Regions from separate parts of the Enterobacter sp. SCRI0065 genome, predicted to be linked through region 1. Evidence: predicted binding sites of a transcription regulator. Region 1 holds the regulator's gene; each other region holds the start of a gene.
The links. The regulator PurR, encoded in region 1, represses purine synthesis genes. The targets are predictions, from matches to a motif close to CANGCAAACGTTTGCNTG.
Positions count from the first base shown of each region.

Region 1 (5,781 bases):
ATCATCAAGATCAGGGTAATAATAAACAGCGTGGCGAAGATCGCCTGCCAGTCAAAGTGGACCAGGATCCAGCTGCCCAGCAGCGGCGCAAGGGCGGGTGAAAGGCCAACCAGCGGCATGATGGTGGCAAAGATTCGGTTCACGCGCGAAGCCGGATAGTAATCGGTTACCAGCGCCTGCCAGGTCACTGCGGCTGCGCATACGCCAAAGGCCTGAATGAAGCGCAGCACCAGCAGCCAGGTTGCGTCACGGACCCACAACATGCCTAAACTGCTCAGGGCAAAAATGGTCAGACCCAGCAGCAAAATTGGCTTTCGGCCATAGCGATCGGAGAGCGGCCCCCACAGAAGTTGGGCAAACGCAAAGCCTGCCAGGAACAAGCTCAGGCTGGCACTAATGGCAGCGGCAGGCGTCTGTAAATCTGCCTGCATCGCTGCGAAGGCGGGGAGGTACATATCGGTCGCTAAAAAGCCCAGCACGCTTAAGCCAGCGAGCCAGACCATAAATCCTTTTCCAGGTTGCATTATTTTTTTCCTAATCAGGGCAGGTGTTCTTTGGCGCAGAGTGTAGGGAGTGCAATCCCCCTTGTGAAACGCTAATATTTGTCTGGTGCATTCAAAATATTTGTAGGCAGAAAATGTGGTCTGAATATTCCCTTGAAGTGGTCGATGCCGTCGCGCGTAACGGCAGCTTTAGCAGTGCGGCGCAGGAGTTGCATCGCGTCCCGTCAGCGATCAGTTATACCGTGCGCCAGCTTGAGGAATGGCTGGCGGTGACACTGTTTGAACGACGTCATCGCGATGTCGTTCTGACGCCTGCCGGGGCATGGTTTTTAAAGGAAGGCCGATCTGTTATCAAAAAAATGATGATCACCCGTGAGCAGTGCCAGCAGATTGCCAACGGCTGGCGCGGGCATCTTTCTATTGCTGTGGATAATATTGTTAAGCCTGAACGTACCCGACAGATGATTGTCGATTTCTATCGGCATTTCTCAGACGTGGAGCTGCGTGTTTCCCAGGAAGTTTTTAACGGGGTGTGGGATGCGCTATCGGATGGGCGAGTCGAAATGGCCATCGGGGCGACCCAGGCCATCCCCGTCGGGGGACGTTATACGTTTCGCGATATGGGCACGTTGAGCTGGACCTGCGTAGTGGCGAGCCACCATCCTTTGGCCACGATGGCTGGGCCATTGAGCGACGATACGTTGCGCAACTGGCCTTCGCTGGTGCTTGAGGATACCTCCCGCTCACTGCCAAAGCGTATCACCTGGCTGCTGGACAATCAGCGACGCGTCGTTGCGCCTGACTGGGAGTCATCGGCAACCTGCCTCTCAGCGGGATTGTGCGTGGGTATGGTGCCTGTACATTTTGCCCAACCGCGAATAGACAACGGACAATGGGTGGCGTTGACGCTGGAGAACCCCTTCCCGGATGCGGCGTGTTGCCTGACCTGGCAGCAAAACGACATGTCGCCTGCGCTCGCCTGGCTGCTGGATTATCTGGGGGATAGTGAAACGCTAAACAAGGAATGGCTGCGGGAGCCGGAATAACCGGCCCCGCAGAAAAGATTAGCGGCGGTAGTCGCGGAATGGACCATCGGCGACCGAGCGGCGTTCAATCAGGCGCGGATGCACTTCGATGGACTGCGACTCTTCGCGTTTGCTGACGATTCTGTCCATCAACATATTGAACGCCGTTTCACCCAGCGAATCTTTTGGCTGATGAATGGTGGTCAACGCCGGGGTAAAGAAACGAGCGTTGCGCACGTTATCATACCCGATCACTGAAATATCCTGCGGCACACGCAGTCCCAGCTCGTCAGCGGCGCAAAGCGCACCCATCGCCATGATATCGCCGCCGCAGAATACGGCAGTAGGGCGATGCGGTTGGGAGACGATTTGCTGCATGGCGCGATAACCCGATTCTGGTTCAAAATCGCCCTGAACGATCCAGTTTTCTGGAACGGCGATCAATGCTTCTTCCATCGCCTTCATGAAGCCCGCCAGACGACCGGCACCGGTGTTGCGCTCAAGCGGACCCGGAATAACGCCGATTTCGCGATGGCCGCGTTCAATCAGGTAGCGACCCGCCATATATCCGCCTTCAAAAGCGTTGTCGTTGACGGAATCGGTGAAATCAGCGCGCGTATCACCCCAGTCCATGACGACCATCGGGATATGACGGTACTCTTCGAGCATCGAGAGTACGGATTCAGGATATTCGGAACACATAACCAGCAAACCGTCTACGCGTTTTTGCGCCATCATGGACAAGTAAGCCCGTTGTTTTTCCTGACTATTCCAGGCATTACCCAGAATCAAGGTATAGCCCTTCTGGAAGCAGTTTTTCTCTACTGCTTCGATTATCTCGGCAAAATAGGCCGCTTCGCTACTGGTCGCCAGCAAACCAATTGATTTGGTGTGGTTGACCTTAAGGCTGCGCGCCACGGCGCTAGGAGAGTAGTGCAGCTCTTTAATCGCTGCCCAAACGGCGTTGCGCGTCTCTTCTGCTACAAAACGAGTTTTGTTAATTACATGTGATACGGTTGTAGTGGAAACGTTTGCGCGTTTCGCTACATCTTTAATCGTTGCCATTAGCTGTCACTCCAGACCATATCCTAAGCTCCTGAAAAATTGAGAGGTAAACGTTTGCCTTCTCTCACCCTTATCTCGCAAAGTGAATTGCGATACGCCGGGAAAACGACACAGGACGTCAGGAGGGGGTCAGTGGCCGGTACGCTTATAAATTTAGCGTGGAATTTTGTCTTATCTTGATGAAAAGGGGAAGCGTAAAAACACTTATCAGTCTAAATCCAGGAAGATTTTTGGGATAAACTGTGTAAAAATGAGCAAGCTCACTTTTCATGTGGGGATTAAAAGGAGAAAAATTGATGAATACCGATCTTAAGTTTTCGCTAACCACCACTTTCATCGTGCTGGCTTTGATTGTTGCGGCAAGCTTTACGGCAATACTGCACTGATTCAAACGGGGGAGAGCGTTCTCCCTCGCTTTCTCCCCGCCATTGTTACTCCCTCTGCAATAATCTTTTGCTATTTTGTTAACTTCTTATTTTTTGTGATTGATGTCATGCTTTCGGCATATTTGTTCTGTGTCGCGTAAAGACACGGCATCCGGAGTTAATGAATGAAAATCAACTTTCCTCTGTTGTCCCTGGCGATTGGCGCTTTTGGCATCGGCACCACTGAATTTTCCCCTATGGGACTGCTGCCGGTAATTGCCAAAGGTGTGGATGTTTCTATTCCTGCCGCGGGTATGCTTATCAGCGCTTATGCCATTGGCGTAATGATTGGTGCGCCATTGATGACGCTGCTGCTTTCGCATCGTGGGCGTCGCAACGCGCTGATCTTCTTGATGGCTATTTTCACGCTGGGAAATGTGCTCTCTGCGCTCTCACCGGACTACACCACGCTGATGCTGTCGCGCATTTTGACCAGCCTGAACCATGGTGCATTCTTTGGTCTGGGTTCGGTCGTGGCCGCAAGCGTGGTGCCTAAACATAAGCAGGCCAGTGCGGTCGCAACCATGTTTATGGGCCTGACGATCGCGAATATTGGTGGCGTGCCGGCAGCAACATGGATGGGTGAGACCATTGGCTGGCGAATGTCTTTCATGGCGACAGCCCTGCTGGGCGTGGTGGCGATGGTGGCACTGTTCTTCTCTCTGCCTAAAGGAGGAGCCGGTGAGCGTCCTGACGTGCGTAAAGAGCTGTCGGTTTTGCTTCGTCCTCAGGTGTTGTCCGCGTTGCTGACCACGGTACTGGGTGCGGGCGCCATGTTCACTCTGTACACCTACATCTCGCCTGTTCTGCATGACATTACGCATGCGACGCCGGCCTTTGTCACGGGAATGCTGGTGCTGATTGGCGTCGGTTTTTCAATTGGCAACTATTTGGGTGGCAAGCTGGCAGACCGTTCTGTTAGCGGTACGCTGAAAGGTTTTCTGACCTTGCTTATCGTCATCATGATCGCCATTCCTTGGCTGGCGCGAAATGAGTTTGGTGCTGCGATTGCGATGGTCATATGGGGCGCTGCGACGTTTGCCGTTGTCCCGCCATTACAGATGCGCGTGATGCGCGTAGCACACGAAGCGCCGGGGCTTTCTTCCTCAGTCAATATTGGGGCGTTTAACCTGGGTAATGCTTTGGGTGCAGCGGCGGGTGGCGCCGTGATTTCTGGCGGGCTGGGGTATAGCTTTGTGCCGGTGATGGGGGCGATTATCGCCGCACTCGGTTTACTGTTGGTTGTACTGTCCGGTCGTAAACAGCCGGAACCAGCCTGTGCGACGGAGTGATTAAAAAACGCAGAAGGGTTAACCTTCTGCGTGTCTTTTTATGCCGCGAAGTTTTTCGCCACAAATTCCCAGTTTACCAGAGCCCAGAAGTGCTCAAGGTAGTTAGGGCGTGCGTTACGGTAGTCGATGTAATAAGCGTGTTCCCACACATCAACGGTCATCAGCGGTGTAGCAGTGGTGGTGAGCGGGGTGCCCGCGTTTGAAGTCGAAACGATAGCCAGTTTGCCATCAGCTTCTTTCACCAGCCACGTCCAGCCAGAACCAAAGTTCTTAATCGCCGCGTCGGTAAACTTCGCTTTAAAATCAGCAAAGCTGCCAAATGCTGCGTTAATGGCTGTCGCCAGTTCGCCAGTGGGTTCGCCACCGGCATTTGGTGCCAGGCAGTGCCAGTAAAACGTATGGTTCCACACCTGAGCGGCGTTATTAAAAATGCCCGCCTCTGAAGTACGTACGATCTCTTCCAGCGTTTTGCCCTGGAAATCGGTGTCTTTGATCAGGTTGTTTAGATTAGTGACATACGTCTGATGATGTTTGCCGTAATGGTATTCCAGGGTCTCCGCCGAAATGTGCGGGGCCAGGGCGTCTTTTGCATACGGTAATGCAGGTAATTCGAACGACATTGCTTCTCTCCTTATTATATTTGGCGCATTAATAACCATATAAAATGCAAGGGTAGAGTAGCAAATTGAAAGGGCATGCAAAAGAGGAACTTACCCTGCCGACAGTGCGGCAGGGCAGGGATTAGCGAATGGTTTTAGGGGTCATCACGCGGCGGGCACCAACGTAATGGCGAACCCAGTAATCTTCGCTGAGAGAGGTAATCTGGATATCTTGTCCACTACGCGGGGACTGGATGAATTTTCCGTTGCCGACATAAACGCCAACGTGATCGGCAGTGCCGCGACCCTGCGTACGGAAGAAGACCAGATCGCCGCTTTCCAGCTCACCACGGTTGACTGAGGCGGCATCGCGCAAGTGGTACATTTCATTTGCGGTGCGAGGGATTCGGAATTTAACCAGATCTTTATAAGCGTAATAAACCAGACCGCTGCAATCAAAGCCGGTACGCGGTGATGTGCCACCCCAATGGTAAGGCTTGCCAATTTGGCCCATCAGTTTATTCATCGCTGTTTTTTGCGCTTTCTGCACGCGGACTTTATGCACTTCGGAAAGCTTCGCCGTTTTGCTGACCTTGAGGCAGTTTGATTTATGGCCTTTACGAACGGTGCATTTTTCTTTCAGAGTGCTAGAGGCGGTGTGCGATGTTTTACGAGTGGTTTTTGTAGCAGGTTTGCTGGATTTTTTTGAGACGGTTTGCTGCTTGTGAGTCGGTGTTTTTTTCTTTTCTTTCTTGCTGGCGCTTTTTTTCTTAGGTTCTGTGGTTTTCGCCAGATGAGATTTTTGTACAGCCGAATGCCGCGCCTGTTCGGAGGCGCTAGCCAACGGCGTGAATGAGAGTGTTGTAAACAGT
Region 1 is NZ_JCBAJB010000001.1:1,095,105-1,100,885, forward strand. Features, by position in the region: gene punC (purine nucleoside transporter PunC) at 1-524, opposite strand, end outside; gene punR (DNA-binding transcriptional activator PunR) at 638-1,549, shown strand; gene purR (HTH-type transcriptional repressor PurR) at 1,568-2,593, opposite strand; gene cydH (cytochrome bd-I oxidase subunit CydH) at 2,890-2,979, shown strand; gene AC6EMZ_RS05370 (MFS transporter) at 3,144-4,310, shown strand; gene sodB (superoxide dismutase [Fe]) at 4,349-4,930, opposite strand; gene AC6EMZ_RS05380 (C40 family peptidase) at 5,052-5,781, opposite strand, start outside.

Region 2 (5,781 bases), on a different contig from region 1:
GGTTTGCACGTTGCGGGTCATTTTCGGGGTTTTGCCCAGCAGCACGTCCAGCGGCAGGTCGATAGGCTGGTTGTCAAAATGCGGGTCGTTCATGGTCAGGTGCAGTTCTTCTGTTGCCTCACCGATAACCGCATACGGAGCGCGCTCGCGACGGCACAGCTCATCGAACAGCGGAAGCTGATCGGCTGCCACCGCCATGACATAGCGTTCCTGTGATTCGTTACACCAGATCTCTAACGGGCTCATGCCCGGTTCGTCGCTCAGGATCTTGCGCAGATCGAAACGACCGCCGCGACCACCGTCGCTCACCAGTTCCGGCATAGCGTTCGACAGACCGCCCGCCCCCACATCGTGGATAAACAGGATTGGGTTGGCGTCACCCAACTCCCAGCAGCGGTCGATCACTTCCTGGCAGCGACGCTCCATTTCCGGGTTGTCGCGCTGAACGGAGGCAAAATCAAGATCGGCATCCGACTGACCGGAGGCCATTGAAGAGGCAGCCCCACCGCCCAGACCGATATTCATCGCCGGACCGCCCAGCACGATCAGTTTCGCGCCCACGACGATCTCGCCTTTTTGTACGTGATCGGCGCGAATATTGCCGATCCCGCCCGCCAGCATGATCGGCTTGTGGTAGCCGCGCAGCTCTTCACCGTTGTGGCTCTCGACTTTCTCTTCATAGGTACGGAAGTAGCCGTTCAGCGCCGGGCGTCCAAACTCATTGTTAAACGCAGCACCGCCGAGCGGGCCTTCGGTCATGATGTCGAGCGCAGTTACGATACGTTCTGGCTTACCAAAATCTTCTTCCCATGGCTGTTCAAAGCCCGGAATACGCAAGTTGGAAACAGAGAAACCAACCAGACCCGCCTTTGGCTTAGCGCCACGACCTGTTGCGCCTTCATCGCGAATTTCGCCACCGGAACCGGTAGCCGCACCCGGCCAGGGCGAAATCGCCGTTGGATGGTTATGGGTTTCGACTTTCATCAGGATATGCGTTGGCTCCTGATGGAAGTCGTAACGCCCTGCTTCACGATCGGCGTAGAAGCGACCCACGTCGGAACCTTCCATTACCGCAGCGTTGTCTTTATAAGCTGACAGCACGTGATCGGGGATTTTCTCGAAGGTGTTTTTAATCATCTTGAACAGCGACTTCGGCTGCTCTACGCCGTCGATTACCCAATCGGCGTTGAAAATTTTGTGACGGCAGTGCTCAGAGTTGGCCTGCGCGAACATATACAGTTCGATGTCATTAGGGTTGCGATTCAGCTTTACGAACGCATCCTGCAGGTAATCAATCTCGTCGTCCGCCAGCGCCAGACCTAAGCGGAGGTTGGCATCAATCAGTGCCTGACGCCCCTGCCCCAGCAGATCCACACTTTGCACCGGTGCAGGCTGGTGATGAGCAAAAAGCTGCTGCGCGTCGTCCAGAGAGGCAAACACACTCTCCATCATGCGATCGTGCAGTTCATCAGCCACCGTCTGCCACTGTTCCGCGGTCAGCGTTGAGGCTTCAACATAGTACGCCACGCCACGTTCCAGACGGTTAATCTGGCTCAGGCCGCAGTTATGGGCGATGTCAGTCGCTTTGGAAGACCAGGGGGAGATGGTACCCGGGCGAGGCGTCGCAAGAATAAGTTTGCCGGTTGGCGTGTGGCTACTCAGGCTCGGGCCATACTTAAGCAGGCGCCCGAGCTGCTCTTGCTGCTGCGCGTTCAACGGCGCGTTCAGGTCAGCAAAATGGACATACTCAGCGTATATAGTGCTTACCGGAAGGTCGGCTGCCTGAAAACGTGCCAGCAGTTTGTTGATACGGAAGGCAGACAGTGCAGGCGAACCACGCAGAATTTCCATCATAAGTCTCTCGTCTTCGAAGCGCCTGAGGCGCTTACAGTGTGCGCAAGGGGAAAACGGGCGTCATTATAGAGAATCCTGAGCCTCGACGAAACCGTTTGCGTGGAAATAAAATCGACATTTGTTTTTATCAATAGATGTGACCGAACTCTCTAATTTGTTGCCAACTGGCGCAAGTTTGCGCAAAATGCCGCTCAATCAATGGTAAACCTTATTCATAACATGACTACAGCACACTGAGGCATCGCACGGCGCAGAGAATTAACTAATTGAAAAAATTCAAGATTAATTATCTGCTCATCGGCATCGTCACCTTGCTGCTGGCAGCGGCCTTATGGCCATCAATTCCCTGGTTCGGTAAAGCCGAAAACCGCATCGCCGCGATTCAGTCGCGGGGGGAATTGCGCGTCAGTACCATTAGTTCCCCGCTGACGTATAGCAACGTTAACGGCAAAATCATCGGCCTTGACTATGAGCTGGCACAACAGTTCGCCGACTACCTTGGCGTAAAGCTGACTATCACCGTGCGTCAAAATATCAGCCAGCTCTTTGACGATCTTGATAACGACAATGCTGACATGCTGGCTGCGGGTCTGGTCTATAACAGCGAGCGCAGTAAGAGCTATCAGCCGGGGCCGACCTACTATTCCGTATCCCAACAGCTGGTGTATCGCGTCGGCAACGTGCGTCCGCGGACGCTGGCAGCGCTCAACGAGCAGCAGTTGACCATCGCACCAGGTCATGTGGTCATCGACGATCTGCGAGCCCTGCAAGAGACTAAATTCCCCGAGCTTAGCTGGAAGGTCGATGAGAAGCTGGGTACGACGGCGTTACTTGAGCAAGTGAAGGATAAAAAGCTGGCTTACACCATCGCCGACTCCGTCGCGATAAGCCTGTTCCAGCGCGTGCACCCAGAAATTGCCGTCGCCCTCGATGTCACCGACGAGCAGCCTGTCACCTGGTTTAGCCCGCTGGATAACGATCAAACGCTCAGTGCAGCGATGCTCGATTTCTTTAACTCGATGAATGAAGACGGCACGCTGGCACGTCTTGAGGAAAAGTATCTCGGGCATGGCGGCGACTTCGACTATGTCGATACGCGTATTTTCCTGCGCTCGGTAGACAGCGTACTCCCGGATCTTCAGCCATTGTTTGAGAAATATGCTCAGGAGATCGACTGGCGTTTGCTGGCGGCAATTTCCTATCAGGAATCACATTGGGACGCGCAAGCCACTTCACCGACCGGCGTGCGCGGGCTAATGATGCTGACCAAGAATACGGCGCAAAGCCTTGGTCTGACCGATCGTACCGATGCTGAACAGAGCATTAGCGGCGGCGCACGTTATTTGCAGGACATGATGGCGAAAGTGCCGGAAACCGTGCCTGAAGAGGAACGTATCTGGTTTGCGCTGGCGGCGTATAACATGGGTTACGCGCACATGCTCGATGCACGCGCGTTGACGGCCAAAACCAAAGGCAATCCGGATAGCTGGTCTGATGTTAAACAACGCTTACCGTTGCTTAGCCAAAAGCCCTGGTATAACAAGCTGACCTACGGCTATGCGCGCGGGCACGAAGCGTATGCTTACGTGGAAAATATCCGTAAATATCAGATAAGCCTGGTCGGTTATCTGATGGAAAAAGAGAAGGAAGTGACCGAGGCTAAACAACTGGCGCAGAGTTATCCGGTGGTATCACTGAATGAAGTTAATCATCCGACAACTTCAATTCTGCCTTTTGTTGCTTTTTCTGCTGACGGCGCATTCGAAAGAAATCACTTAATAGCCCCGAACACTCTGGTGCAAGCACCCCGCCGATAATCTGTACCTGATGATTCATACCTGGATGCCCAAGCACATCCAACAGCGAACCTGCCGCACCGGACTTTTCATCACGCGCACCGTAGACCAGCGTACCAATGCGGCTGTGGATCATCGCGCCGGAGCACATGACACAAGGCTCCAGGGTGACGTACAGCGTGGTTTCCAGCAGACGATAGTTTTGTAGCACCAACCCGCCCTGCCTCAGCGCAATAATTTCGGCGTGAGCGGTAGGATCGTGACGACCGATCGGGCGATTCCAGCCTTCACCAATCACCTGATTGTTATGCACCAGTACGGCACCCACGGGCACTTCGCCCTCGTCCCAGGCACGTTGGGCCAGGTTGAGCGCGTGGCGCATCCAGTATTCATGATTGAGTTCGAGGTCGGACAACGGGTAATACTCCAGTCTGGAAAGCGGGCGCATTATACACACCCGTTATGGTTAACACTATTCCAGTTGCTGAAGTTCACCTGATGGTGTGACGCGAAAGCGATGCTCGCAGAAATACAGCAGCGGGTTATCTTGTTTACTGTCGCTGTAACCACTGTGCAGACGCAGCGGCGTACCAATTTTTTTCTCGAGTTGCACCACCTTCTCATGCCCAAGGCAGCGCATCGTCAGCACCCATCCACCATAGGCGCGGCCAATTTGCGTGGCGATAAGATTGACGCGCGGGAGCCACGGCGTATCGAAATAGACCTGCTCCACCAGCGGCTGGGGCGAACCGGTTATTAGCCAGATATCGGCATCATTGGCATTCAAATAATGCGTCAGACGATCCTGGACGACCGGAAACGCGGTGACGTGACCGCGAAACCAGACGGCAAAATCCTGTTCCAGCTGCTTGAGGCGCACCTCACTATGGCCGAAAGTGCAGCCCCACAGCAGCAGGCTCATCGGCCACCGCGCCGCACGTCCTTTCATCAACAACGCCATGCCAATCACCGGCAAAAGCGGCAGCACGAGCAGCGCGTTTAGAGGCTGTCGACGCAGCAGATAGCGCATAAATGTGCCAAACATGTCCTGCTGATGCAGCGTTCCGTCTAAATCAAAAAAAACGACACGACGCTCGTGATTAGCCAAACCTTACTCCTCTGGATCGTTGAACCCTAAAAGCCAGGTAAACAAGAACCCGGCAATTACCGCTACCAGATAGCCTAACAGATAGAACATGACTTTTCCGGTCACGATGGTTAATGCCAGTGGTAAACCGGAAATCCCAAAGGTAATGACCGTCGCCACTTTCCAGTAACTAATGAGCGCACCGCCAACCGCACCTCCCAGACATGCTCCCAGGAAAGGCTTGCCGAGCGGCAACGTGACCCCAAAAATAAGGGGCTCGCCAATACCCAATAATCCTACTGGCAGTGCCCCTTTAATGACTTTTTTCAAACGCTGGTTACGGGTTTTCATCAGTACTGCAATCGCCGCACCAACCTGCCCTACGCCCGCCATCGACAGAATCGGCAGCAGCGCGTTATACCCATGAGCCTGCACCAGCTCCACGTGAATGGGCACCAGACCCTGATGTAAGCCCGTGAGCACCAGCGGCAGGAAGGTCCCGGACAGAATCGCACCTACTGCCAGACCACCACGATCGATAGCCAGAGAAGCACCGTGCGCAATGGCATCGGAGATCAAGCCCCCCAGCGGCTGTAGGGCCACAATAGCGATAGTGCCCGTAATTAGCGTCGTCAGCAGCGGGTTAAGGATCAGTTCAATCGAGCCGGGCAAAACGTTGCGCAGCCGTTTCTCAATCCAACACATCAGGACCACCACCAGCAGCACCGCAATGACTCCGCCACGTCCTGGCTGTAATGCCTCGCCAAACAGGGTGATCTGCGCCAGCTGCGGGCTGGAAAGGATCCCTGCCATCACCCCACCCATTGCCAGCGATCCGCCAAAAACTTTCGCGGCGTTGACGCCAACCAGAATGTTCATGATGGCAAACACTGCGCTGCCAAAAATGCCCAAAATTCCGAGCATATTGGGATAGTGCGTAGCGAAATCCCCAACGATATCCGGGCGCTTGAGGATGTTGATAATCCCGGTTATCAGACCAGAGGCGATAAAGGCAGGAATCAGCGGAATAAAGACGTTTGCCAA
Region 2 is NZ_JCBAJB010000002.1:26,163-31,943, reverse strand. Features, by position in the region: gene purL (phosphoribosylformylglycinamidine synthase) at 1-1,854, opposite strand, end outside; gene mltF (membrane-bound lytic murein transglycosylase MltF) at 2,121-3,671, shown strand; gene tadA (tRNA adenosine(34) deaminase TadA) at 3,559-4,098, opposite strand; gene yfhb (phosphatidylglycerophosphatase C) at 4,123-4,758, opposite strand; gene AC6EMZ_RS05970 (PTS transporter subunit EIIC) at 4,762-5,781, opposite strand, start outside.
Region 2: the regulator PurR is predicted to act here: its motif matches at 1,939-1,956, upstream of purL (phosphoribosylformylglycinamidine synthase).

Region 3 (5,781 bases), 340 kb from region 1:
GGGAACAGCGTGCCGAGCGCGACCAGGAAAATTTTGGCGCTTTCGTCAATACCAAACCATAAAATCACCAACGGGATAAGGGCCAGATGCGGCACGTTACGCAGCATCTGAATAGAAGTATCCAGCAACCGCTCCCCCCAGCGGGATAGACCGCTGATAAGGCCAAGCGTCAGGCCAATCGATCCACCGATGGTGAAACCAATGGCAGCGCGCCAGGAGCTGATCGCCAGATGCTGCCACAGTTCGCCGCTGGAGCTCAGCGTCCAGAACGCTTCGACGACGCCCTCCGGAGAGGGCAAAATGCGACTGGACAGCCAGCCTACAGACGAGGCGATTTGCCAGATAATCACTATTCCGACAGGCAAGAACCAGGGCGCCAGTCGCAGCAGCCATTTTCGAGAGGGGTTTGCCATATTAACCTCGTTAGCGTTGCGCCGCTTTCCGTGGAATGAATTCATTCGCCACCGCTTCGCCCTGAGGCAGAAGTGGGCGAGGCTGAGGAATCTCAGGAATGGCGACATCAAGATGCGGGAATAACAGTTCACCCACCTTGTAGGCCTCTTCCAGATGCGGATAACCGGAAAGGATAAAACTATCGATGCCTAGCTCGGCATATTCGTTAATGCGCGCAGCAACCGTTGGACCATCGCCGACTAGCGCGGTGCCCGCGCCGCCGCGGACCAGACCGACGCCTGCCCACAAGTTTGGACTGACCTCCAGCTTTTCCCGCTGGCCATTATGCAGTGATGCCATTCGGTGCTGGCCGACGGAATCCGTTTTGGCAAACGCGGCCTGCGCTTTAGCAATGGTCTCATCATCAAGATGTGAAATCAGGCGATCGGCCGCGCGCCAGGCTTCTTCATTGGTTTCTCGCACGATGACGTGCAGGCGTATCCCAAAGCGCACGGTGCGTCCATGCGCGGCCGCTTTGGCACGCACCTCTTCAATTTTTTCTTTCACCCGTTCAGGCGGCTCGCCCCAGGTGAGATACAGATCCACTTGTTCTGCGGCCAGATCCTGCGCGACGTCCGATGAGCCGCCAAAATAGAGCGGTGGACGCGGCTGCTGCACCGGTGCAAACAGCAGTTTTGCATCACGAACATGAATGTGTTTGCCTTCGAATGTGACGGTTTCACCCTCCAGCAGGCGACGCCAGACGCGGGTGAATTCAGCGGAGGCTTCATAGCGCTCGGTGTGATCGAGGAATACGCCATCCCCAGCAAGCTCTTGCGGATCGCTGCCTGTGACGAGGTTAAACAGCGCGCGACCATTAGAAAGCCTGTCGAGCGTAGCGGCCTGACGTGCAGCCACCGTTGGCGAAACGACGCTTGGGCGCAGCGCGACTAAGAATTTAAGGCGCTGGGTGACAGGAATCATAGATGCGGCAACCAGCCAGGCATCTTCGCAAGACCGCCCGGTGGGAATCAGCACCCCGGTGAAACCGATGCGATCCGCTGCCTGGGCGATTTGTTGCAGGTATCCGTAGTCAACCGGGCGAGCACCTTCTTCCGTGCCCAGATAATGTCCGTCGCCATGGGTCGGTAAAAACCAGAACAGATTCAAACTCATGATTTTGATCCTTCTTTGCCAGAGGGTTGCCAGATGCGATCGCGAATATCGATCTTTTTCGGGAGCAGATGATTTTCATAAAACAGGTCGGCAGTTTGCTGCTGCAATACTGCGGTCTTAGCGTCCACTGGTTTGATGACGGTAGGCGGGCGATGGTCCAGATAGCTGGCGATGACCGGCTCTGGCAGGCCCATGGTTTTCGCCAGCAGGGCGATACTTTCCTGGCGTTGACTGTGGGTAAGCGCGTCGGCTTCGCTGAAGGTATTCAACACGCCTTGCACAAATTCACCGTTTTTTTCTGCATATGGACGAGCGGCAAGATAGAAAGAGCCCGTTTGCTTCAGCGTTTCACCATCTTTCAGCACCCGGACGCCGCCCTGCAATAATGCGGCGGAGTAGTAAGGATCCCAGATAGCCCATGCATCGACGTTATTTTGCTGGAAGGCCGCACGCGCGTCGGCAGGGCTCAAAAAGATGGGTTGGATATCCTTAAATGTCAGACCCGCCTGTTGCAGGGCACGGAGCAGTAGGTTGTGAGAGCTTGAACCCTTCTGAAAAGCAACCTTATGGCCTTTGAGATCCGCCACGGTTTTAATCGGGCTATTTTCAGGAACCAGTATCACTTCGGCTTTTGGCTTGGCGGGCTCTACCCCAACGTAAACCAAATCAGCTCCCGCGGCCTGGGCGAAAATAGGAGGAATGTCGCCCGTGCTGCCCAAATCGATACTGCCTACGTTCAGTGCCTCAAGCATTTGTGGTCCGGCGGGGAATTCAATCCATGAAAACTGCGTCGTCGGATAGCGCTTTTCCAGAAGCTGATGACTTTTTGCCAGCACCATGCTGATGCTGCCTTTCTGGTAACCGATACGTAAACTTTCAGGCGCAGGGGCTGCCGCCTGGACTAAAGCGGACACTGCCAGCAAACCGCTTAGCCCGATACGGAACACGTTTTTAAACATGAGCGACTCCTTTCAGATGACCAAAAGCAGGAACCTTAACGTCCCGGCGGTGAAGCGCCTGCCAGAATGTCTCCAGCGCGGCATCGAGGCGTAAATGAAGATTGGGAGTGAACTGGGGTTTGTGTTGATAATCGATAACCTGGGAATCATCAGCGAAAACACCGTGGAGGATCTCCTGGGCCTTGAGCGCATTGAGTACCGGTTTGAGGGCATAATCAACCGCAAGCATGTGGGCAACGGTGCCGCCGGTTGCCAGCGGTAAAACCACTTTCCCTTCCAGAGCTCGTTCGGGTAACAGATCGAGTAACGTTTTCAGAGCGCCGGAAAAGGACGCTTTATAGACTGGCGTTGCGACAATAAGCCCGTCTGCACCTTTTAACTGCTCTACCAGCGTTTTGAGCGCGGGACTATCAAAGCGGGCATACAGCAGATCTTCCGGCTCAAAATTATGCAGATTCCAGTGACACACCTCGATATCCAGAGAGGTGAGCTGTTCACGGGCATACTCCAGCAATGCGCTGGAACGTGAAGGGAAACGCGGACTGCCAGCCAACGTAATGACGCGCATGCTTGCTCCTTATAACTAATTGTTTGCTTTTATCTAACATTGATAACAATTTTCAGGAGTGTGACACTGCGTAGTTATTCCACTAAATGATTTATCTGATATTAAAATGCCAAAAATTGCATAAGAAAGGAGCAGAAAGGAAAACGATTGCGTTTTACGACGATTTTTTTGCCACAGGTCAATTCCCTTTCCCGTCGCGATCGCTGATAATCCGTGTCCGGTTTGCACACCGGAATCCAGGAGAGTTCATGTACTACCCCTTCGTTCGTAAAGCCCTTTTCCAGCTCGATCCCGAGCGCGCCCATGAATTGACATTCCAGCAGTTACGCCGCATTACAGGAACGCCACTTGAAGCGCTGGTGCGCCAGAAAGTGCAGGAAAAACCTGTTCAATGCATGGGGCTGACGTTTAAGAATCCCCTTGGCCTGGCAGCAGGTCTGGATAAAAACGGCGAGTGTATTGATGCGCTGGGGGCGATGGGTTTTGGTTCCATCGAAGTCGGCACCGTGACTCCGCGCGCTCAGGCTGGTAATGATAAACCGCGCCTGTTCCGTCTGGTCGAGGCCGAAGGTTTGATCAACCGTATGGGCTTTAATAATCTCGGGGTCGATCATCTGATTGAGAACGTGAAAAAAGCACATTTCGATGGCGTGCTCGGCATTAATATCGGTAAAAATAAAGATACTCCGGTAGAGCAGGGCAAAGATGACTATCTGATTTGTATGGAAAAAACCTATGCCTATGCCGGTTATATTGCGGTGAATATCTCTTCCCCCAATACGCCCGGTCTGCGTACCCTGCAATATGGTGAAGCGCTAGACGATCTTCTGGACGCCATTAAGAATAAGCAGAAAGAGCTTCAAATTACGCATCATAAATATGTTCCCGTTGCGGTAAAGATCGCCCCGGATCTTTCCATTGAAGAATTGATCCAAGTGGCCGACAGTTTAGTTCGCCATAATATCGATGGTGTTATTGCAACCAATACTACCCTCGATCGTTCTCTGGTACAGGGAATGAAAAACTGCGATGAAATGGGTGGCTTAAGTGGCCGTCCGGTTCAATTAAAAAGTACAGAAATTATTCGTGCCTTATCCGCAGAATTAAAAGGTCGTTTACCGATTATCGGCGTGGGTGGTATCGACTCAGTTATCGCCGCCCGCGAGAAGATGGCGGCGGGAGCATCACTGGTGCAAATCTATTCGGGCTTTATTTTTAAAGGCCCTCAGTTGATTAAAGAAATCGTTAATCACATCTAATCTTTTTTCTTAATCAGACAACCAGGGCTTTATTTCCAGCCCTGGTTGTTTTATATTCCGTCATTGTTGCTTATTTAGACATTATGGTCTTTTATTATTGATGTTATAAACGAAGCGAGAAGCAGGACTTTTTTAGAACAGGATGTTGAGGAATTGGGAGAGGAAAATGCGAATTAAACCTGACGATAACTGGCAATGGTATTTTTGCGAAGAGCACGATCGAATGATGCTCGATTTAGCCAATGGCATGTTATTTCGTTCTCGTTTCGCTCGCCGGATGCTGACCCCAGACGCCTTTGCACCGTCCGGTTTTTGTGTCGATGATGCCGCTCTGTATTTCTCATTTGAAGAAAAGTGCCGCGATTTAGTGCTCTCCAAAGAGCAACGTGCCGAGCTGGTGTTGAATGCGCTGGTGGCTATTCGTTTCCTGAAACCGCAGATGCCGAAAAGCTGGCATTTCCTGGCTCACGGACAATCATGGTCACCCGTCACAGGCGATGCAGCCTGCGTCAACCTCAGCGATACCGCAGAGGAAGTGAGCCTGCTGGTGGTTGAACCGGGTGAAAATGCCGCCCTGTGTTTACTGGCGCAACCTGGCGTGGTGATTGCCGGGCGCATGATGCAGCTGGGCGATGCGATCAAAGTCATGAATGACCGGCTGAAACCGCAGCTGCGTATTGATACATTCAGTCTCGAACAGGCCGTTTAAAGCTCCAGCTGTAGCGATGTCTTCGGAATACAGCTACAGCACAGGATCGTACCATCATTGCCTACCGCCGATTTTTTCAACGCCGTGACCTCACCCTCTACTAACGTTATGCGACAGCTCCCACAGATCCCCGCGCGACATGAGTAGGGAACACGTATCCCCGCTTGCTCAAGCTGTTCTAGCAAGACCTGCTGATTATTCCCTGGAAGCATTTTACCTTGCCACTGAAGGGTCACTGCCGTAGCCGGATGAACCTCGATATCAGCTTCGTCTTCGTCGGTACCTGGGCCGTAAACTCTGCCTGGGGCGGTTGCAAGAATCTCGACTTCATCACCCGCGCGGATTACGCCGCTGGATCGCGGAATAAGATTCTGACCGAAATCAACGTCGCCGTTATCCTGCGCGGTTCGGAAAGATTGCAGCGTTTTCAGCGGTTCGCCGGAAGGATGCTTTTGTCCTTTTTCAGGGCTGATGGTGGTGAAAATGCAACGGCTGCACGGTTTCACTACATCAAAGACCACGCTGCCAATACGAATGACTTTCCAGGTGTCCTCTTCCCATGCTTGCGCACCGGTAACGACGAGATTGGGGCGAAACTGCTCCATTTTCACGCTGGCCGGGCAGCGGTTCTGTAAATCTCGCAGCGACGCCTCGTTGGTCAGCAGGAAAGGGAAGCCGTCGGCAAAGGAGAGGGGAACCGCTTCGAATCGCTTAACA
Region 3 is NZ_JCBAJB010000001.1:757,289-763,069, forward strand. Features, by position in the region: gene ssuC (aliphatic sulfonate ABC transporter permease SsuC) at 1-413, opposite strand, end outside; gene ssuD (FMNH2-dependent alkanesulfonate monooxygenase) at 424-1,569, opposite strand; gene AC6EMZ_RS03595 (sulfonate ABC transporter substrate-binding protein) at 1,566-2,528, opposite strand; gene ssuE (NADPH-dependent FMN reductase) at 2,521-3,096, opposite strand; gene pyrD (quinone-dependent dihydroorotate dehydrogenase) at 3,345-4,355, shown strand; gene zapC (cell division protein ZapC) at 4,522-5,064, shown strand; gene AC6EMZ_RS03615 (YcbX family protein) at 5,061-5,781, opposite strand, start outside.
Region 3: the regulator PurR is predicted to act here: its motif matches at 3,233-3,250, upstream of pyrD (quinone-dependent dihydroorotate dehydrogenase).